Regions from separate parts of the Levilactobacillus yiduensis genome, predicted to be linked through region 2. Evidence: predicted binding sites of a transcription regulator. Region 2 holds the regulator's gene; the other holds the start of a gene.
The links. The regulator LexA, encoded in region 2, represses DNA repair genes until DNA is damaged. The targets are predictions, from matches to a motif close to CNAACANNTGTTNG.

Region 1 (11,013 bases), on a different contig from region 2:
TCCGTGATGTCGGCGTAGCTGCGGTCGTGCTCGGGCAGCCAGGCGTGGTCAAATAAACTCACGCTGGGCCGGTCAATCAACTGCCGAATCCGGGCTTCCGGTGGGACCAACAAATAGGTCGGGGCCGCTAGCCAACCGGCCTGTTTGGCGGCGACCAGTTCGTCGTATTGCCGCGCCACCAGTAGCGTTCGGTGGTCAGCCGTTGGCGTCAGGCTATCCGGAATCGTGGTTGGCGTGAGCACGTGGCCCACGATGAGCTGGGGATTGGTCGCGTAGGGCCGCCAATCATAGAGCTTCTGCTGGGTCAAGGCGTAGTCACTGACGGTCGGATTGGCAATGACCACGAGTGGTTGGTCGTGCGTGACGAAGGCCGCCACGGTTTGGGGGAGCGCGCGAATGTCACGGACAGGTTCGATGATGGGAATAATGTTGGGTGGCAGGATATGTTGCTGGGCAATATTTTTCAAAGCCAATAGGTCATACTGCCGCCCACGAAAGTAAGGAAAATAAATCATGACTGCGACTCCTTTAGCTGTTGCTGGAGCTGGTGGCGTTCGAGGTTCAGCGCGTCAATTTCGCTCTGCAAGGCCGTGACCGCCGCGGACTGGGTATCTTCAATGAACTGGTCGTAAAAATTGGCATCCGGGTCGTAAATATCATAATGTTGATGACGCTTTTTTAATTCCTGGTATAACCGTTCGGTGCTGTATTGTTTTAAGCCCGTGGCCATCTGTTTGGCCTTACCGACCTCACGCGCTTGGGAAGCGATAAAGCGCGTGGTCAACTCGGATTCGGGGACCTGCAAGTCCTGGCGTCGTGGTGGACGGGCGACGGTCAAATAGCCCGGTGTGCTGGGCGCTTCCGTTGCGGTGGCCAACAGGGCGGGATCAAAGGGCCGGTAGATCAGGACGCCAATTTTAGCCGGAATTTCGTCCGCAACTTCCTGATAGAGTTTGAGCGGCAAGACGAAATAGTTGTAGTGACCGATGAAGGACAATTTGGCCTTGGAGTGAAAATCACTCTTGGTGACCTTCAGCTCGTAGCAGCGCCATTCGATGGACTTGTCCGGCATCTCCTGGTAGCTGAGCGTGTCGACGATACCCTGGTCATCGGGCATGGTGACTTCCTCGACGGCAAAGGCACCGGCTTCGCGGCAATAGGCGTAGAGTGTGGCCTCGAGGGCTAACGTTAATTTGGTTTTCATTGCGGAACCTCCTGATGCCAGAAATTTTGCACGGCGGTCGTCAGATGTTCGGGCCGATAGAGTCGTCGAAAATGTTGCCAGTGCCGGGGATACAGATCGGTGTAGCGGGGGCTGGCAAACCGTTGATCCATGAGTAAAATGATGCCCACGTCTTTGGACCCGCGAATCAGTCGACCGGCGGCTTGAAAGACGTTGTTCAACCCGGGAATCTGATAGGCAAACGCAAAGCCACGGTGGGACTGTTCATCAAAGTAGTCGCGCAGCAGGTCCGTTTCGGGATTGATACCGGGCAGACCCACACTGACGATACCCACGCCAATCAGCCGGTCGGATTTGAGGTCGATGCCCTCGGAGAAGATACCGCCGAGAATGGCAAAGCCCACCAGCGTTTCGCTGGGGTCGGCGGTGAAGCTGGCCAGAAAGGCGGTGCGGTCGGCCTCGGCCATTTTCGCCTCTTGGCAGACGGTCTTGATGTGCGGGTAGGCCAGGTGAAAGGCCTGACTGACGGTTAAGAGGTAGCTGTAGGACGGCAGGAAGATCAGGTAGTTGCCAGTCTTGCCGTCGACCAGCGTCTTGATGGCCAGCAGGATCTTGGCCAGGTTGGCGTCGCGTTGCTTGTAAGTGGTCTGGATGTAGTTGGTGACCAAGATGGCTTGGTGTTCGGGTTCAAAGGGCGAGTCCAATTGGTAGGCCAGACTGTCCTGATCGCCGCCCAACACCGTTTGGTAGTAAGTCATGGGCGACAGGGTCGCGGAGAAGAGCACGGCGCCGTGGCCCAATGCCAGGCTGTCGGCCAAAAAGGCGCTGGGATCCAGGCACAGTTCCTTGAGCGTAATGTTGCCGTCCGCCACTTCCAGCCGCATGCGGTAGGTGTCGTCGAAATATTCGCCGATACGCTGGTAGCTGATAGCGGCAAAATAGTAGTCCAGAATGGCCTGGGTAAAGGGCGTCTGCGGCTGGTCGACCAGCCAATCGTGAATGGCTTCGACCAGGCGAGCGAGGTCGTGGTCAAAGTTTTCTGGCGGCAACAAAAAGGTCTTGTCGGTCTCGCCGTCAGCCAGCATCGGTTGGGCCACGTCATGAAAGGTGGCCCGCAAGTCTTGGAGTCGCCGTCGTAGTTTGGGTGTGGCTTGGGCCAAATCGCGGCTCTCGTCGATCAGATGGTCCAGCGGGCGACTGGTAATGGCCGCCGAATACATGTCCCGTGAGCGGCTGACCAGGTTGTGGGCCTCGTCGATCAGGAAAAAGTTGTCGGGGTCTTCCGTCGCAAAAAAGCGTTGGAGATGGACCTGGGGGTCGAACAGATAGTTGTAATCGCCAATGATGACGTCACAAAAGAGGCTGGCGTCCAGTTGAAATTCAAACGGGTCCAGCGTGTGTTTGCGAGCATAGTCCTCGATAACGGGGCGGGTGAGTTGGTCATTGTGCTGAATCAGATCCAGTAGTGCCGGCTTCAACCGGTCGTAATACCCCAGCATGTAGGGATTCTCCTCGGGGGTCAGGTCGGCTTCTTCGGGAAACATGATCTTATCCTTGGCCGTCAGGGTGATGCTCTTGAGTTTTAACCCTTGGCTGGCCATCAGGCTCACGGCTTCCTCGGCCACGCGCCGAGTGCTTTGTTTGGCTGTTAAATAAAAAATGCGTTGGATGACGCCTTCGCCAATTGCCTTGATGCTAGGAAAGAGCGTAGAAATCGTTTTCCCGGTTCCCGTGGGTGCTTCGGCAAACAGCCGTTTACTGGTGAGAATCGTCTTGTACACGGCGACGGCCAGTTCGCGTTGTCCTGGCCGATAAGCACCGAAGGGAAAGTCGAGCTGCTGGATGGTCGGGTCACGCCGGTCGCGTAGGTCAGAACGAAATTTCAGCCAGGTCACATACTCCGCGATGACCTGATTGAAGAAGGCCGTCGCCTCGTCTCGCGTGATGACTTGGTCCGTCTGGGTGGTGGTTTCCGTATTAGTCTGGAAATAAGTCAGGGTCAACGTGACCTGGTCGAGGTCAGTCTCCTTGGTCATTAGTAGGTAGGCGTAGATCTTGACCTGCGCCCAGTAGAGCGTCAGTGTGTTGTCGCTGAGCTGGTCGAAGACGGTTTCGGACGTCTTGATTTCCTCAATGCTGGCGGCCTTTTCCGTCAGGGTCACGCCATCAGCTCGGCCGTGAATCAGGTAGTCGTCGCCGTTTAAGGTGAGCGCCTGTTCTAAGTAATATTCCTTTTGGTAGTTTTCGCCGCGCTGTTTTTGCAGGCGACGGTGGATCTGCGCGCCGAGTAGCGCGGTGTTCTGGCTGCCTGAGGTGGCACTGAGGTCACCAGTACGCAAGGTGAACTCCACCAACTCACGTACGCCTAATTTAATTGGCATCCGGCCATCGCCTCCATTTCTGGCAATATCATACCACACTTTCCGCCGAGTTTGAACGCGTGTTCGCGGAAAGTGGAAAGCTTGTGAAAAAGTTGTAAAAGGATTGGCAAAACGTATGTAATCGCTTACAATAGGATTCAGAGGTGATTATAGATGAAGACAATCGGATTTCCATTATACGAAGAAATGCCCACGATCCAAGAAGAGGAAGGGGTAGCCCTGCAACGAATTTGCCAGCGTTACGCCGGGACAGCCAAGATTCGGGTCAACGCCAACGTTGAACTGGATCCGCAGCTGGCCCATGAAGTGGCGCAGCTTGCTGAGTATGGTGGCGATTTTGTTCAGGTCGTTGCGGACGGCCCGGATGAGGCTAAGTTGGCGGCCGCCATTCATCAGCAGCTGGCCAAAGATAAGTATTGTTATTAACAAGTTAAGGATTAAAATGCGAGGTCGCCGTGTCTAAGCGACCTCGTTTTTGCGTAGGTCGCGCCAATGTCAGCTGGCGATGCCAGGCCTTCGGTAGCTGACTGGCGCTTGACGATGGCCGGCCGATTCGCTAAGCTCAAAGCAAACGGCTAAGGGAGGAACGATTATGGATGAAGCACAAGTGGAACGTCTCTGTCAGATTGCGCCGAAGTACGGTCTGACACTGGAGCACCAGGGCTTGATAATTACGAAAATTAACGATCAACCCACGACGTTCGATACAGCAAGCTATATGCCCGATCAATTTATTGACCTCTTATCTAAAATGATTGCGACTAATATGAAGGCTGATTTATGGCAATGGCAATGATCAACAGAAAAAATTAGCGCCGCAGCTCCTGATGAGTTGACGACGCTAATTTTATAGACAGATTTATTCTTCTTCCCAACGGTCGAATTCGTTGGGGTGGCTACTCAGATAGCTCATAGCCTCACTGGCTAAGGCGTTGCTAGCAGCGGTAAAGTCGTGGGGGGCGTCCGCTTCGTCGGCATCGGCTTCGTCATGTAAGAAGCCCTCGGCAAGGTCCAAATACTTGGTCCGTCGGCCAGCACCATCGTCCTTGAACAATTGATCCAGTCCGGTTAAATCTGATTTGGCCGCAGCCGCGACCTTTTCGGCTAAATTGGGTTGTTTCCCTAATTTAATAGCGGCATAATCCATCAGGAAGTCATTCATATCAACGATGATGGCGTGCCGTGAGACTCTTTCTTTTTTGTTTGCCACTTCTGGTCACCTCTTACCCTTAATTTTAGCCATTATCGGCATATTACGCAATTAATCACACATTGTTAAGCAATTAATCGTGTTTGTCCCTTAACTATCGGCATAATTGTCAAAAAAATCGGTTTTTGGCAAAATTTACCGAAAATTTACACGAATGCGACGGAAAATATATATTCACCACGTAGAATCAGGGTTGTAAGTTAAAGGGGAGCACCGCGAAAGTTATTTGGGTCTTCGCTTACGTCGTGGTGATTCTACTATCTTAAAAGACATGGAGTGACAGAGATGAATAAGGGATCAAAGTTAGCAATGGGGATTGCGGCAATTAGTTTATTATTAGTTGGTTGTGGCAAGGCAACGAGTTCGACCAGCAGCAAGAGCAGTAGTAGCGAAGCCTTATCTGGTAAGGTGACGGCAGTGGGTTCCACGGCCTTACAACCTTTAGCAGCCAAGGCAGGTGCTAATTTCCAAGCCAAGAACAGCAAGGTTAACCTGACCGTTCAAGGTGGTGGTTCTGGGACTGGGTTGAGTCAAGTCCAAGCAGGAGCCGTTTCAATTGGGAACTCTGATATCTTCGCTGAAGAAAAGGCCGGCATCAAGGCTGATAAGCTGACTGACCACAAGGTTGCTGTTGTCGGCATGGCACCCGTCGTTAACAAGGATGCCGGTATCAAGAACCTGAAGATGGCCCAAGTTAAGCAAATCTTTACTGGTAAGATCACCAACTGGAAAGAAGTCGGTGGGAAAGACCAAAAGATCGTCATCATCAACCGGGCCCAAGGAAGTGGGACACGAGCAACGTTTGAAAATGCTGTCTTGAAGGGTGCCACTGCCGTGAAGTCCCAAGAACAAGATTCTAACGGTGCGGTTCAAAAGATTGTGGCCACGACACCTGGTGCCATTAGCTACCTGGCCTTCTCTTACTTCACGAACAAATTACAAGCTGTTTCCATCGACAACGTCACGCCAACGGACAACAACGTTGAAAACAACAAGTGGAAGATCTGGTCTTACGAACACATGTACACGAAGGGCACGCCTGATAAAGCCACGACTGCCTTCCTGAAGTACATGGATTCCAAGGCTGTTCAAAACAGTTTGGTTAAGGACATGGGTTACATTAGTATCCATGACATGAAGGTGTCCAAGGACGCTAAGGGAACTGTTACCCAAAACTAAGTAATCGCTATTAATGGTCGTAGTCACAGGGGTGGAGGTGCGAATGGAGCACCTTCACTTTTTTTAAAGGGGGAGTCAATTCATGGAGCAAACAAATTTTCAACTTAAACAACAAAAGACACAGTCTAATGACTGGTCGGCTCGGTTGCATCACGCGACCCGGGCCACCAGAGAAGACTGGGTCGGTAAAGGTATCAGTTACCTGTGTATCGGCGTCATCATCTTGGTGGTGGCATCCATGTTGTGGTTCATTACGTCTAAAGGAATCGCCACTTTCACACAAAATCACGTGAGTCTGGGCAAGTTCTTGACCGGGACTGACTGGGCACCTGACCAAGGGAAGACCGGTGCCTTGCCGATGATCGTGGGGTCATTTGCGGTGACCTTCGCCGCCGCAATCGTTGCCACGCCATTCGCAGTGGGAACCGCCATCTTCATGACGGAAATCTCACCGAACAAGGGTCGCAAATTACTGCAACCTGTGATTGAATTGCTGGTTGGGATTCCATCCGTGGTTTACGGGTTCATTGGGTTAGCCGTCGTGGTACCATTCATGCGGAGTATCGTGGGTGGTTCTGGTTTCGGGATCATCTCGGCCACGTTCGTCCTGTTCGTCATGGTCTTACCAACGATTACGTCAATGACCGTTGATAGCTTACGGGCCGTGCCACGGCACTTCAAGGAAGCTTCACTAGCCTTGGGAGCCACGCGTTGGCAAACCGTTTCGCGGGTAATCCTACGTTCCGCAACGCCGGGGATTCTGACCGCCGTTATCTTCGGGATGGCTCGAGCCTTCGGGGAAGCCTTAGCCGTGCAAATGGTTATTGGGAACGCCGCAATTATGCCGAAAAACTTGATCTCACCGGCTTCAACGCTGACGAGTCAATTGACCACCGGGATTGGGGACACCATTGACGGGACGTTACCCAACAACGCGTTGTGGTCATTAGCTTTAATCTTATTACTGATGTCATTATTCTTTAACGCACTCGTACGGGTCATTGCTAAGAGGGGGCAACTCAAACATGAACGCTAAACGAACGGATTTTCTGGCGACGGTCATCATTGACTTAATCGTTGCTACCGTGGTGGGAATTCTGGTATTCCTACTGGCTTACATTCTAATTTCTGGGTTGCCACACGTGAGCTGGTCATTTCTGACCGGAACGACCGATGCCTTCAGTGGTGCCGGTGGGATTGGCGTGCAACTGTTCAATTCCTTTTACCTGTTGGTTCTGACTATGGTGATCTCAATTCCCATTTCATTGGGAGCAGGGATTTATTTGGCGGAATACGCCAAGGACAATTGGCGGACCAGCTTGATTCGTTCCGCCATCGAAGTCTTGAGCTCATTGCCATCCGTGGTCGTTGGGTTGTTTGGTTTCCTACTGTTCGTGGTGAAGTTCAAGATTGGTTTCTCCGTTATCTCTGGGGCCATCGCGCTGACCTTCTTCAACCTGCCGCTGTTAACGCGGAACATTGAAGAGTCACTTAGTGCGGTCTCTCGAAGCCAACGGGAAGCCGGGCTGTCACTCGGTCTGTCCAAATGGAAGACGGAAATCGGTATCATCTTACCCGTTGCCTTGCCAGGAATCGTGACCGGGATCGTCTTGAGTGCCGGCCGGGTCTTCGGGGAAGCCGCTGCCTTGATCTACACGGCTGGGCAAAGCGCCCCCGTCACCAACTTCGCTGACTGGAACCCGATGGATGCGGCCAGTCCGCTGAACCCGTTCCGACCAGCAGAAACGTTGGCGGTTCATATCTGGAAAGTGAACACGGAAGGATTGGCCTCCAATGCGGCGCAATTGTCCGCGGCGGCTTCGGCGGTGCTGATCATTGCCGTTCTGTTGTTCAACTTGGGCGCACGGCTACTGGGAAACTTCCTCTACCGTCGTGTCACGGCCAGCAAGTAAGGGGGGACTGCTATGTTAAAACAATATTCATTTGAAGAAACTGCGGTGCAGACCTTCGACGACAAGACGCCATTGGCCATGAAGACGGAGAACCTCCAAGTCTTTTACGGGACCAATCATGCCATGCACGATGCCAACTTGGCCTTTCCTAAGAATCAGATCACCGCATTGATTGGGGCGTCTGGTTCTGGGAAGTCGACGTACTTGCGGTCATTGAACCGAATGAACGATGGCATCGCCACGGTCACCGGCAAGATTTGGTATCACCACGTTGATATCAATGAACCGACCGTTAATATTTACGAGATTCGCCGGCACATCGGCATGGTTTTCCAACGACCTAATCCGTTTGCCAAGTCGATTCGAGAAAACATTATCTATGCGTTACGGGCCAATGGTCTGAAGAACAAAGCAGAACTAGAAGAACGTGTGGAGAAGAGTTTGCGTGGCGCGGCGCTGTGGGATGAAGTCAAGGACTCACTGGACAAGAGCGCATTATCTCTGTCCGGGGGTCAGCAACAACGGCTGTGCATTGCCCGGTCAATTGCGATGGAACCCGATGTGCTGTTGCTAGATGAACCTTGTAGCGCGCTGGATCCCATTTCCACGGTCAAGGTAGAAGAGACGCTGCTAGAACTGCAGAAGAAGTACACGATTATTATTGTGACCCACAACATGCAACAAGCTGCGCGGGTCAGCAGTCAATGTGCCTTTTTCCACTTGGGACACGTTATGGAATACACGCCGACGGGAACGATGTTTAGCAATCCACAAATTCCAGTCACCCAAGATTATATCGCCGGGAGCTTCGGTTAATCGAGTTCGTGGGTCAGTACAAGACGCTGATCCACGAGCTTTTTTGAGTGCCGTCAAGACCTTGCTTGTCGTATAATGAACATATCAAGGTTTTGGGAGGAATTGCCGATGAATAGGAAAGCGTGCATGGTGGGGGTGGCCCTCTTGGGCGCGCTGGCTGGCGGAACGGTGACGGCCAATGCTAGCACCCAATATCTGGGAGTCACGACCCACAAATTTTTACAGACCAAACGTAAGATTGTGACCAAAAATACGGCGAAGACTGCGACCATCACTATCCCCAAGGGGACCGTCGTGCAGATTCAAGCCATCAGTGCCAGCAATGGTAAGACGGCGGTCGGTCTGAACATTAATCAGTTGAGCTATCACATTCGCAAGACGGACCACCAAAAGGGCCTTATGACCCGGTCGATTGCGGCGACCACGAAGAATTTTAAACACGTCTCCGTGCCCAAATACTTAGCATTTTACGCGACACAAAAGACCTATCCCGATGGTGCGTTGCGCAACTACAAGGGTGATGGTAATCTGTTCAAGGGAACCAAGTATCCGAAGAATGACACGAAGGCCAAGCTGGCCCGTGTACACATCACGCCGGATGGTTACCTGGAGTATTATAAGCGCAGTGCCTTTATTAATAAGAAAGTTGACGGCAAGCCCACGACATCGGTCAAGATTACTAAGGCTGTGCGGCCGGGGAAGAGCGGCAAGACGACCCTGTACACCAAGAGCGCGGTGCCCAAGGCCATTGGGACCAAGGTCAAGACTAGTGGTAAATACCGTTACAAGATAACGATTAAGCGGCTTAAACAGTATTACGCCACCACATTTTATCAGTCCAAGACCAAGAACGTCTTGAATTCCATTGAGATTGCGGCCGGCTACCAGGTCGGTAAGCAGCAGTACTTCATGAGCGAGTCCACGGTCTACCCAGCTTAACCAATTAAAAAAGCAGCAAGTCCCTCAGCGTTGACTGAGTTGACTTGCTGTTTTTTAATGATGCATCTTGAATTCCAAGTAGCGGTCGTTGTATAGCTGGACCTTGGCTGGCGACAAGTCACGGTAGACCTGCAGGTGGTCAAGGGTGGTTTGCGTCGGGTAGAACTGCCGGTCGTCGCGGACTGACTTGGGTAACAGGGCCTTAGCCTTGGTGTTCGGCGTGGCGTAACCAATGTAGTCCGCGTTCTGGGCCGCGTTGGTAGGTTTGCTCATGAAGTTCAGGAAGGCGTAAATGGCGTTGTAGTGTTGCGCCGTCTTGGGGATGACCAGGTTGTCGATCCACAGGTTACTGCCCTCACTCGGCACGACGTAGTGGAGGTGATGGTTGTTGGCCAGCATTTCTGCCGCCTCACCGGACCAGTCCACCGCGATAGCCGCCTCGTCTTGGGCCATGTACATCTTGATTTCATCAGCCACGATGGCTTTCACGTTGGGCGCCAACTGATTGAGCTTCTTCTCGGCAGCCAGCAATTTCTGCGGGTCAGTCGTGTTCATCGACTGATGCTGGGTGACCAGCGCCATGCCCATGATGTCACGAGCCGAGTCGATCAACATGATTTGGTCCCGGAACTTGGGTGACCAGAGATCTTGCCAATGCTGAACCTGACTGGCTTTGACGAATTTGTCATTGTAAATGATGCCCAGGGTGCCCCAGAAATACGGCATGGAGTAACGATTGCCGCGGTCGAAGGACTGGTTGAGAAATTGCGGGTTGAAGTTGTGCCAACCGGTCAGACGGCTTTTATCCAGCGGCTGAAGTAAGTGGGCGCGTTTCATCTTTGCGACCATGTACTCGCTAGGCACGGCCAGATCGTAGTGCGTCCCGCCCTGGTTGATCTTGGTGTACATGGCTTCATTGCTGTCAAAGGTCTCAACGTTGACGTGATAACCAGTTTCCTTTTGAAATTTCGTCAGGAGGCTGGGATCAATGTAGTCGCCCCAATTGTAGAGGTTCAAGACTTTATCACCAGTACTGCCGCTGGAGCGTTCCAGTTGCGAACTGCTATAGGCAAGTAGGCCGCAGATGGCAAGCAGGCCGATAATCAGACTCACTAAACGTTTCATGAGGCCACCTCCCGCTTACGATGCTTACGCTTGCGACTGGCTTGTTGGATCCAGTAGTAGCCGCCCACCAGTAACAGTGAAAATAAAAACATGACCCCGGAGAGCGCGTTGATCTCCAGGTTGATGCCTTGCCGGGCTCGCGAGTAGATTTCCACGGACAACGTGGAGAAGCCGTTACCGGTCACGAAGAAGGTCACGGCAAAGTCGTCTAGTGAATACGTCAATGCCATGAAGAACCCCGCGAAGATGCCGGGCGAAATGAAGGGG
Region 2 (11,013 bases):
AACCCTGGATGGGCCGCCAACAATGTTTCTCGGTCCACCAACGTAAAGTCTGCAAAATCAAACCCAGGGGCGACCACACAACTGACCAAGCCAAACGCATTGGGCCTAGTCACCTCTGAAGCAAAAATCGTGTCATGGGGGACCTTGAACTGCAAGCGTTCACCGGCCGTCACGTCGGGTCCCAGCGTTACCTGAGAATAGTTACCATCGGGCGCGATGCAGTGGATCGTGATGGGCGCGCCATCATGGAAGAACCACAGTTCATCGTGGGTGAGTCGGTGGAAATGCGAGGGGTGTGTGTCGTCCAGCAAAAAATAAATGCTGGTGTACTGGTAGCGTGCATCCTGGCTGGTGTTATCGAAAAATTTCTCGTCACTTTGATAAGTTTGCCGGTACCAGCCGCCCTCGGGATGTGGCGTCAAAGCTAGTGCGTCGATATAGGTTAATTTGCCGGTCATGGGACCAGTCCTTTCCCAGTTATGGTTTGGGTTGCCAAGGATCTTCAGTCGCGGGTGCCAAGCCCTTAGCCTGTCTGATGGCTTCGGTCAAGGCGTTGGTGACCTCCTTAGGCGTGTGTTGCGTGAGATCCTGCTGCTTGAGCCATTCGTAGGCCGCAGCTTCAAAAATATCTTCCGGAAAAGTCATTGTGCTTCACCACCTTAGTTACTGATGATTATAGCAGAGATGGCACAAAAAACGGGTCCAAGTTGCGGGACCCGTCAATTTTTTATTCAGTGACTTTTTGTTGCTTGGCTGTTTGTTGCTGGTGGGCTTCCACCGCGAGCTCAGGGAACCAAATCGCGATTTCGTGGTGGGCATTTTCGCGGCTATCCGCGGTGTGCACAATGTTTCTGAGAATGCCATCGGGATATTCGTGGGCAAAGTCGCCACGAATGGTACCTGGCTGGGCATCGTTCGGTCGCGTTTTACCCGCTAAATTGTGGACGGCCTTCACCACATCGGTCCCGGTGACGATGATGGCGACCAGTGGCCCCTCCGTCATGTAGGTCTCGATTTCGTTAAAATAAGGTTTGTCCACTTGTTCGCAGTAGTGCCTTTCAAGTTGTTCAGGAGTGGCGCGGATAACTTTCAATGCAGTTATTTGGTAGCGCTTTCTTTCTAGTCGTGAAATAATCTCACCAACGTGTCCTTCAGCGACACCGTCAGGTTTTACCAGTACCAAAGTCTTTTCTGAGTTTGCCATGATAGAGACCTCCTTGTATTTGGAGCAACCAAGCGCATTGCTCATGACGTAACAAGTTACACCCTAAATTTTAGAAGATTGGATCGCCCACGTCAACTAAAAAAGCAGTTCTGCCGAAAAAATCGGGAGAACTGCTTGGTAGAATGCCTATTCCGGATTACCCATGATCATCCATAAGATCAGGTAGGCGATGATGCCAGGGAAGGCTGGCGTTATCGCTAAGACGACGAATAAAATGCGGGCCACGCCCACGTTCCAATCAAAGTGTTCTGCCAGGCCGCCAATGACGCCGGCGAAGACCCGGTTGCTAGCTGAACGATGAATATTTTTCATGAAGTCCATCCTCCTCAGATAATGACTTAAGATTGAAAATCAGTTTTGTTAAAGAAATCCACATGAATGGTATCATCAGTGATTTCTAACTTGGTGATACTCCCGTTGATGGTGGCCACGCCTTCGTCTAGTTCCGGTGCGTAGCGGTCCACGATGGAACGAATCGTCATCCCGTGGGAAACGACCAAGACCGTGTCACCATCTTGAGAATTGTCCCGGAGTTTGTCAAAACCGCGGTCCAAGCGTTCCCAGAACATATCATTACTTTCGGCTTCACCGTATAGGTCGGCCTTGTGAATCAGGTCGCGGGCCTTTTCTAAGCCGTAGGTCCCCAAGACGGCGGATTCGGAGGTCAACTTGACCTGGGCGCCAACGAACTGCCACATTTGGTTTAAATCGTTGCCTTCAAAATAACCGTGGCACTGTTCGCGGAACTCAGGGTACTGGTAGGACACGATGTTCATGTTCTCGGGATTCTGGCGTAAGGCAATGCGAGCCGTTTCAATAGCCCGGCCGGAATCACTGCTGTAGGCGGCCGCTAGGTGAACGCCCTTGAGCTGTTCGCCCGCGCGTTTCGCATCAGCGCGACCCTTCTCCGTAAGGGGCGAGTCGATCCAGCCCTGAACCTTGTTATAGTGATTCAACATCGTTTGGCCATGACGCACAAAATATGCCGTAATTTTTTTCATATTGGAAACTCCTTCGTAAACTTGGTAAGTGGTTACAAGTTCAGTATAGCAAGGCTACTGAACAAACGCACTCATTTCGACGGCGAAAAAGTTTTTTCGTGAATTTTAACACTTTGGGGCAGTCATGGGGGTCAAAGAATGCTATGATTTTTAGTAACAGGAGGCGATGCGTTTTGAGTACTGAAAGTCGTTACCGTTATACGGGGGAGACCCCCGTCAATCTCAGTGAGCTGTCAACACGCGCTGATCATTTGCCAGAGCAGGCCGTCATCACGAACGCCTTAGAGGCTAACGTGGCCACGTTAAGTGATCTGCAGACGCGCTTGTACGCGGAAAAGCAGACCGGTGTGATCATCATCTTACAGGGGATGGACACGGCGGGGAAGGATGGCCTGATTCGCCACGTCTTCAGTGGCTTGAATCCCTCTGGCACCAGCGTGATCAGCTTCAAACAGCCAACGCATTTGCAGCTGAACCATGATTTCTTATGGCGGGTCAACCAAGCCCTGCCAGAACGTGGTGAGATTCGCATCTTCAATCGCTCACAGTACGAGGACGTCCTAATCAGTCGCGTCCATCCGGAAATGCTGTTGCGGCAAAACCTACCAGACGTGAATAGCTTGGAAGACGTCGGCGAGAAGTTCTTTGACCGGCGCTACCACGACCTACGTCACTTTGAAACGTACTTGCGGCACCAGGGCTTCGTGACGATCAAGTTCTTCTTGCACCTATCCCGCGAGGAACAGACCAATCGCTTCGAACGGCGCATTGAGATTCCCAGCAAGAACTGGAAATTCTCACCTAGCGACATGAGTGAACGGGCCTTTTGGGCGGACTATCAAGTTGCCTATACCAAGATGCTGGAAAACACGGCCACCAAGGAGGAGCCCTGGTACGTGATTCCGGCCGATGACAAGGGGGCGGCTCGCCTGATTGTCTCGAACATTTTGGTCAAACGCCTGCAGAACATTCACCCAACTTATCCGGTCGTCTCCGCCGAGACTAGAAGTAAGCTAAAGACGACCTTACATCAGTTGAAAAAGGGTGAATTGTAATAGGCAAAAAGCCTTATGACAGTAAATTTCGAATAGAGACTGAGCTCTAAATTGTATGATACAATATCGCAAAATTTGCCAGTAAACAGCCAGTCATGCTAAAGTAGTTTGACTGAATTGTGACAGAAAAATTGGAACCACTGAATAAAAACACGACCAATGGACCAGCAAGACGCACAGGATTTTTTAGGAGGATTTTGACACCATGACCGTAACTGTAGGCATTGATAAAATGGGTTTTTATACCCCCGACCAGTATTTAGATATGGTCGATCTGGCACACGCCCGGGGAGAGGACCCCAACAAGTATCTCATTGGCATTGGCCAATCCAAACAGGCGGTCATTCCGCCAACCCAAGACGTCGTCACCATGGCGGCCAATGCAGCCAGCCAGATTTTGACCCCGACGACTAAGGCTGACATCAACATGGTGTTGTTTGGCACCGAATCGGGCGTGGACAATTCCAAGGCCACCGCAGTGTACTTGGCCCACCTGTTAGGGCTACCCGCCAACACCCGCGCCATTGAATTGAAGCAAGCCTGTTACGGGGCGACAGCAGGACTACAGTTGGCGGCCGACTTTGTCCGGGTCCATCCGACGGCCAAGGTATTGGTCATTGGTGCCGACATCGCGCGCTACGGCTTGCGAACGGCCGGTGAGGTCACGCAGGGTGGCGGGGCCGTGGCGATGCTGATCACGGCTAACCCCCGTATCCTGGCCTTAGATGCCATCAGCAGTTACCACACAGAAGACGTGATGGACTTTTGGCGGCCGACCTACCGGACCGAAGCCCTGGTCGATGGCAAATATTCAACCAACGTCTACTTGGACTTCTTCAAAACGGTCTGGTCAGACTATCAGGCCCAGACGGCTCGGTCCATCGCTGATTTCTCAGCCTTTGTATTCCACTTGCCATTCACGAAAATGGGGCGCAAGGGGTTGCGGCAGATCTTACCGGAAGCGTCCACGCCCCAACAAGCAGCGTTGACGGCCGCCTTTGAAGCTAGTCAAGCTGACAATCGTGAGGTGGGGAACCTATACACGGGATCGCTGTATCTGAGCTTTTTGTCCCTGTTACGGCACGGTACGCTGACCGGTGGTGAACGGCTGGGCTTCTTCAGTTACGGGTCCGGCGCTGAGGGCGAATTCTTCAGTGGTGTGCTACAGCCGACGTATCGTTCCGGATTTGATGAGGCCTTCCTGGCGCAGCAGTTGGCCGACCGGCAAGCCGTTAGTGTGGCCGAATACGAGGCCATTTTCCAACAACAGTTAAGCAATGATGGTCGTGATACACAGTTGGCTGTTGGCGAAGTGACCGCACCATACTATTTAGCGGGGCGGCAACACCAGCAGCGACAGTACCGGCAACGGTGAATCCTGATAATTTTAGAAATTAAAAAGGCGTTTGGCGGAAATCGTCAAACGCCTTTTTACATAGGAACTTTAAATAGTCGAAATCAAATGCTACTGGTCACCGTATTTCGGTTGATCTACTCAAATTGGTTCTTCGTGAGGTAGCCGTCTTTGTAGACCAGGACGGGAGACTGCTTGCCGACTCGGATGATCAAGCTGTAGCCCTTACCTAAAGCCTTCTTCAATGAGGCACTGGTTTGGATGAAGTTGTGCGCGAACTTGGGCCATTTGGCTTGCTTGGCCTGACTCGGGTCCGCGTGGAGGGCCTTGATGGTCTTCTTTAGGCTGGTATTGGTAATGGTCAGTGTGTACGTCTTGGTTGCCTGGTCAAAGGTCACCGGCCCCAGCTTTTTCAGGGACTTAGCTAATTGTTGGGTGACCTGCTTTTCGGCATCTGCTTGGGTCATGGTGTGGTCGCTACTAGCAAAGGCCTGACCAGATTGCGAGCTGATGGCCGACGTTTTGGAAACGGCACTTTCGGTTGACTGGGCCCGCTGCTGATGGCCAGACCAGTAGGGCAGTTTCCAAACGGCACCGGCCGTGACCAGAATCGTGAGCACTAAAACGATCAGCGGCCCACGCCGGGATTCTCCCCGTCGCCCGGCGTTGATTACTGAAAAAAAGGTAATGACGATAAAAATGGCACCCAGAATCGCAATTCCTAAGAACATGTTAACCCCTCCGCATGATAAGTTAGGTTAAGTATAGCATGAAAGCGGTGAGGAAGGTTAGGACGTGTCGGCCAGAGCAAACAAAACGTGAAAGACTATGCAAACTCGAATATTTTCTTGGCTTCAGCAATGAAAACGGCTTCTCGGGGAATTATAACCGAATATTAATCAAAAATCCATCGCATAGAGTTAATGTTTCGGGTATAATAAAGACATTCAAGAGAGAAATGAGGAGATTCGATTGACTAACGTATACTTAGCAGGACCCTTCTTTGATGATGAACAGACTTCCCGGATCGAACGGGCAGAAAAGGCCTTAGCTGCCAATCCCCGAGTGGCCAACGTGTTTAGCCCTCGGTTAAGTGAAATTCCTGGCCTAGAAATGGGCACGCCTGAATGGGCGACGCAAACCTTCCAAATGGATGTTCACCAGATCGACCAGGCGGACGTTGTGGTTGCCTTGGTCGACTTCGTGGATGACCAGGTGGACTCCGGGACGGCCTTCGAGATTGGTTACGCCTTTCACAGCAAGAAGCCAGTCGTGGTCTTACACGAAAAGGACACCATCTTAAACTTGATGCTAGCGGAAGGGCTCCACGCCTACCTCCGCGAAGCCGAAGCCTTGGCTGCCTATGATTTTGCCACATTGCCAGAAAGTCATTACCAAGGTAAAGTCATTTAATCCGATAATTTCAGCAAAAAAGTCAGCCCTCGCAGATGGAGAGCTGGCTTTTTAACATAAGTATGCGGTCGTTAGTGGACGTCGTCACGGAATAGACCGACGACTTTGCCCAAAACGCTGACGTGATTCAAAATAATCGGGGCCATGGTGTCGTTTTCTGGTTGAAGCCGGTAGTGATCGGCTTCCTTGAAGAACCGTTTACAAGTGGCCTCATTTTCTTCCGTCATGGCAATGACGATATCGCCGTTGTCGGCGGATTGTTGCCGGCGGACGATGACCTGGTCGCCGTTTAAGATGCCGATGTTGATCATACTTTCGCCCCGAATCGTGAGCATAAAGAGCTGATCGTCATCATTTTCAAATTCAGGCGGAACGGGGAAGTAGTCCGTGGCTTCCTGAACGGCAAGGATTGGTTCGCCGGCCGTAACGGTTCCCAAGACGGGAATTCGCGTTTGTTCTTCGTGGACGCCTAATTCTTCTAACCCAGCGGGCGTGACTTCCAGTGCCCGGGGCTTGGTCGGGTCCTTGACTAACAGCCCCTTCTTTTCTAGGCGGGCGATGTGACCGTGGACCGTCGACGTTGAAGAAAGCGCAACGGCTTCCCCAATTTCACGGACAGTGGGGGGATACCCTTTTTCATTGACCCGTTCCCAAATGAAGCGGAGAACGGCGATTTGTTTGCTTTCAGAAGCCTTACTCATTTTTTCTGCCACCTCGTTCGTCATTCGTAGTTTTGTTTAGTGCAATTGTAGCATAGGTACCGAACGTTTTCAAACAGATGTTCGGTTAAATTGGTTGAAATTTGAAAATAACCCTGATATGATAGGTGTCGACTTGAATTTTCAAGGAAAATAACGTAACTAAACTCAAATACTTTTACAAGGAGGACTGTTCATGGCAGAACCCACAATGGACACCCTATTAACACGCATCAACGAACTCGCACACAAGAACAAGGCTGAAGGCCTGACGCCCGCTGAGAAGACGGAACGCGCTGGCTTACGGCAACAATATTTGAAGCTCTTCAAGGCCAGCTTCCGTAGCCAAGTTGAAATGCTGCAGGTCTACGACAAGAACGGCAAGGAAGTTACCCCTGAAAAGGTCCGTCAGATCCAACGCAACAAGGGCTTGCGGGACGATTAAGCGGTAATGGCGAGTCCTTTTTGGGATTCGCTCTTTTAATTTGGTTTAAGTTTGTGTAGAATTGTTAAATGAATGACTTCATCAAAGGAGGGGAAACGACTTGGCAACTTGGATCTGGATCTTAATCGTGATCGTCGTCGGTTTAGCCTGTGCAGCGGGTGGCTTTTTCGGCGCACGGAAGTACATGGAAAACTATCTGAAAGACAATCCACCAATCAACGAAGACCAATTACGGGCAATGATGTTGCAAATGGGCCAAAAGCCTTCACAGCGGAAACTTCATCAAATGATGAACGCCATGCAACAAAATGCACACAAAAAATAAGTTGGTTTTTTTGAGACTCGCTTCCAGTTTTCTTCCTGGAGCGAGTCTTTTTCGTTGTATTTTCTCAGATTTCCAGTAAAATGATAAAGTCTGTGCTATATTTTAATCATATTCTAATTTTTAAGGAGGGATGTTCGTGAGTATTTTTCGCAAATTATCTTGGTATTTCCGGTTGGAATGGCGGCGATACCTGGTCGGGGTCATTGGCTTGTTGCTGACGGCACTCATCGCGATTATTCCCCCGCGGATCATCGGGAACATGGTCGATGGCATTCACGGGCAGACCATGACGGGCCACGTGCTGGCCATGGACTTATTATTCGTGACGCTGGCGGCACTCGCCCAGTATGGCACGCGCTACATTTGGCGTAACGCCATCTGGGGTGGTGCGGCCCGGTTGGAGCAATTATTACGTAACCGACTGTTCAACCATTTCATGCAAATGGACCGGGTCTTTTACCAGAAGTATCGGACCGGGGATCTGATGGCCCACGCAACCAATGACTTGGAGGCCGTCCAACGGGTCGCCGGCGGCGGGATTCTCCAATTCGCCGATGCGATTATTACCGGGGGTACCACGTTGATTGCCATGATGGCATTGATCGACTGGCGGCTGACGTTATTGGCCATCGTGCCATTTCCATTTCTCGCGGTCATCTCGTGGTATCTGGGACAGAAGATTCACCGGGCCTTTGGGGAGTCTCAAGCGGCATTTTCGCGGCTGAACAATAAGGCTCAGGAAAGTATTAGTGGCATCAAGGTCATCAAGGCTCTCGGTCAAGATGACGCCGACGTTGCCGACTTTGACAGTCAGGTCGACCAGACCATTCAGATCAACCGGCGCGTGAACCGGTTGGATTCCATGTTTGACCCCGCCATTACCTTAATTATCTCGATCTCTTACGTGGCGACCATCGTGCTTGGGGGCCTGTTTGTCACCCACAACGTGATTACGATTGGGAACCTGGTGTCCTTCATCAGTTACCTAGCCATGATGGTTTGGCCGATGTTTGCTGTCGGGATGCTGTTTAACACCATGGAACGGGGCAATGCCAGTTATGACCGGGTCATGGAGCTACTGGCTCAAAAGACCCACATCATTGACCAGACCAATGGGATTCAGACGCGGCCAAGCGGAACGCTGAGCTATCACGTTCAGCAGTTTGACTATCCGGACAATGCTGGGGCCAGTCTGAAACGCATCGACTTCGAGCTGCCAGCCGGGCATACGCTGGGCATCGTTGGCCGGGTCGGTGCGGGGAAGTCCACGATTATGAAATTGATCCTGCGGGAATTTGACAATTATTCCGGCGAGATCGACTTCGGGGGTCACCCCATCAAGGATTACGCGCTGGACAGCTATTTGCCAGCCATTGGGTACGTGCCTCAGGAAAGTTTCCTGTTCTCATCCAACATTTTTGAAAATATTCGGTTTGCTCGGCCCGACGCCTCACAAGCTGAGGTTGAAGCTGCCGCGGCCAAGAGTGATCTAGCGGGGCAGATTGCCAAATTACCGGCGGGGTATGAGACCGAAGTCGGTGAAGAAGGCATCTCCTTGTCTGGGGGACAACGACAACGGTTAGCGATTGCCAGAGCGTTGCTGATCAATCCTGAATTGCTGATCCTAGACGATGCCCTGTCGGCTGTGGATGCTGAGACTGAAGCGGAGATCCTGGAGAATTTGAAAGCCGAACGGGCCAACAAGACCACGATTATTTCCGCTCACCGGTTAAGTTCCGTCATGAACGCCGACGAAATCTTGGTCTTGGATCAAGGGGCCGTGGTCGAACGCGGAACGCATGAGGACCTCATGGCGGCTCACGGCTGGTACCAACGCATGTTTAATCAGCAACAATTAGAAACACAAGTGAAGGGAGGCATCAGTGATGGCAGATAAGACACACCAGTCAGCTTGGGCGCACAGCATGTCCAGCAAGGAACAACTGACCGTGATCAAGCGGCTCTTCAAGTTTGCGGCACCGTACAAATGGTTTTTCATCGGTTCCGTCATCTTGTCGGCGTTGATCAGTGCGGTCAACGCCTTCTTGCCGTGGCTGCTGCAGACCTACATGGACAAATATTTACGGACCAACAATGCCACCATTGTAATCATGTGGCTGTTTGCTGGGCTTTACCTCTTCGGCATGATCGTGAAAGCCGTCTTCCAGTTCTGGCAAAACTATACCAGTACCATGGGGGCCGAGTACATGCTGGAAAATGTCCGTCGCAAATTATTTAACGATTTGCACGGCAAGGGGATGCGCTACTTCGATCAAACGCCGGGCGGGTCGATCCTGTCGCGGTTGATGAACGATACCATGACGTTCTCCAACTTCTGGGCCCTGTTCAACACGCTGGTGCTGGCCCTATTTGCGGTCATTTCGTCCTTCATCGCCATGTTCGTGACGGACGTGACGGTGGCGCTGTGGACGCTGGTGTTGGTGCCATTTCTCGCGTTAACGATCTGGTACTACCAACGCTTCAGTTCCAAGGTCTACCGGCGCATGCGGGAACGGCTCAGTGAGCTAAATACCAAGCTGGCCGAAGCCATTACCGGGATCAGCGTCATTCAGGAATTCCGGCAAGAAAAGCGAACGGCGAAAAACTTTGAAAAGACCAACGAGGCGTACTACGGTACACGGCGTGATATGATTCGGACCAACTCACTTCTGTTGAGCCCCATCATCAACTTGTTCTATGCGTTGGGAACGGTCATTATCTTAGGACTCTTCGGGATTCGCGGGGTCCACGAGGTTGTGGCTGCCGGGGTGATTTACGCGTTCATTACCTACCTGAACAACTTCTACAGCCCAATGAGTAATATGATGGATAATCTGAGTGACTTCCAAAACGGGATGGTGGCTGGCTCGCGGGTCTTACGGATCATTGATGATCGGACCTTAGCGCCGCAGCAGCATCCGGTGGCGGACGCGAAAATCACGGCCGGCAAAATTGAATTTCGCCACGTGACCTTCGCCTACGACCAAGAACACCCAGTCTTGCGTGACGTTTCATTCGTCGCCGAACCGGGCCAAACGGTCGCCTTAGTGGGCCAGACGGGGTCCGGGAAGACGTCAACCATCAACGTGTTGATGCGCTTCTACGAATTCCAATCCGGCCAAGTTCTGATCGACGGGCGTGACATCCGCGAGTATCCAGCGGCTGAATTACGGTCGAAGATGGGCCTGGTCCTCCAAGAACCCCAGCTTTTTTACGGCGACATTCAGACCAATATTCGCATGTTCAACCCGGATATTTCGGACGAACAAGTTCAGCGTGCGGCGCACTTTGTTCAGGCTGACGAGTTCATCGATCAGTTGCCACAAGGGTACGCCACACCCGTACTTGAACGGGGGACGGAGTATTCAGCCGGTCAACGCCAGCTGATTACGTTTGCTCGGACCGTGGTCACGGATCCAAAGATTTTGATCTTAGACGAAGCCACGGCTAACGTCGATACGGAAACGGAAACCATGATTCAAAATGGCCTGGATCGG

Region 1: the regulator LexA is predicted to act here: its motif matches at 3,617-3,630, upstream of NGM66_RS00285 (ATP-dependent DNA helicase).

The regions. Positions count from the first base shown of each region.
Region 1 covers NZ_JAMXAZ010000001.1:43,124-54,136, reverse strand. Annotated here, with positions in the region: gene NGM66_RS00295 (sce7725 family protein) at 1-515, opposite strand, end outside; gene NGM66_RS00290 (hypothetical protein) at 512-1,204, opposite strand; gene NGM66_RS00285 (ATP-dependent DNA helicase) at 1,201-3,564, opposite strand; gene NGM66_RS00280 (PTS sugar transporter) at 3,718-3,990, shown strand; gene NGM66_RS00275 (hypothetical protein) at 4,157-4,360, shown strand; gene NGM66_RS00270 (hypothetical protein) at 4,424-4,774, opposite strand; gene NGM66_RS00265 (phosphate ABC transporter substrate-binding protein PstS family protein) at 5,060-5,953, shown strand; gene pstC (phosphate ABC transporter permease subunit PstC) at 6,036-6,989, shown strand; gene pstA (phosphate ABC transporter permease PstA) at 6,979-7,866, shown strand; gene pstB (phosphate ABC transporter ATP-binding protein PstB) at 7,879-8,682, shown strand; gene NGM66_RS00245 (hypothetical protein) at 8,791-9,621, shown strand; gene NGM66_RS00240 (ABC transporter substrate-binding protein) at 9,676-10,746, opposite strand; gene NGM66_RS00235 (ABC transporter permease) at 10,743-11,013, opposite strand, start outside.
Region 2 covers NZ_JAMXAZ010000009.1:86,789-97,801, reverse strand. Annotated here, with positions in the region: gene NGM66_RS07310 (cupin domain-containing protein) at 1-458, opposite strand, end outside; gene NGM66_RS07305 (hypothetical protein) at 478-645, opposite strand; gene ndk (nucleoside-diphosphate kinase) at 728-1,204, opposite strand; gene NGM66_RS07295 (PspC domain-containing protein) at 1,352-1,537, opposite strand; gene NGM66_RS07290 (histidine phosphatase family protein) at 1,564-2,226, opposite strand; gene NGM66_RS07285 (PPK2 family polyphosphate kinase) at 2,400-3,281, shown strand; gene NGM66_RS07280 (hydroxymethylglutaryl-CoA synthase) at 3,487-4,656, shown strand; gene NGM66_RS07275 (hypothetical protein) at 4,773-5,366, opposite strand; gene NGM66_RS07270 (nucleoside 2-deoxyribosyltransferase) at 5,608-6,048, shown strand; gene lexA (transcriptional repressor LexA) at 6,120-6,749, opposite strand; gene NGM66_RS07260 (DUF896 domain-containing protein) at 6,943-7,191, shown strand; gene NGM66_RS07255 (YneF family protein) at 7,292-7,516, shown strand; gene NGM66_RS07250 (ABC transporter ATP-binding protein) at 7,653-9,413, shown strand; gene NGM66_RS07245 (ABC transporter ATP-binding protein) at 9,403-11,013, shown strand, end outside.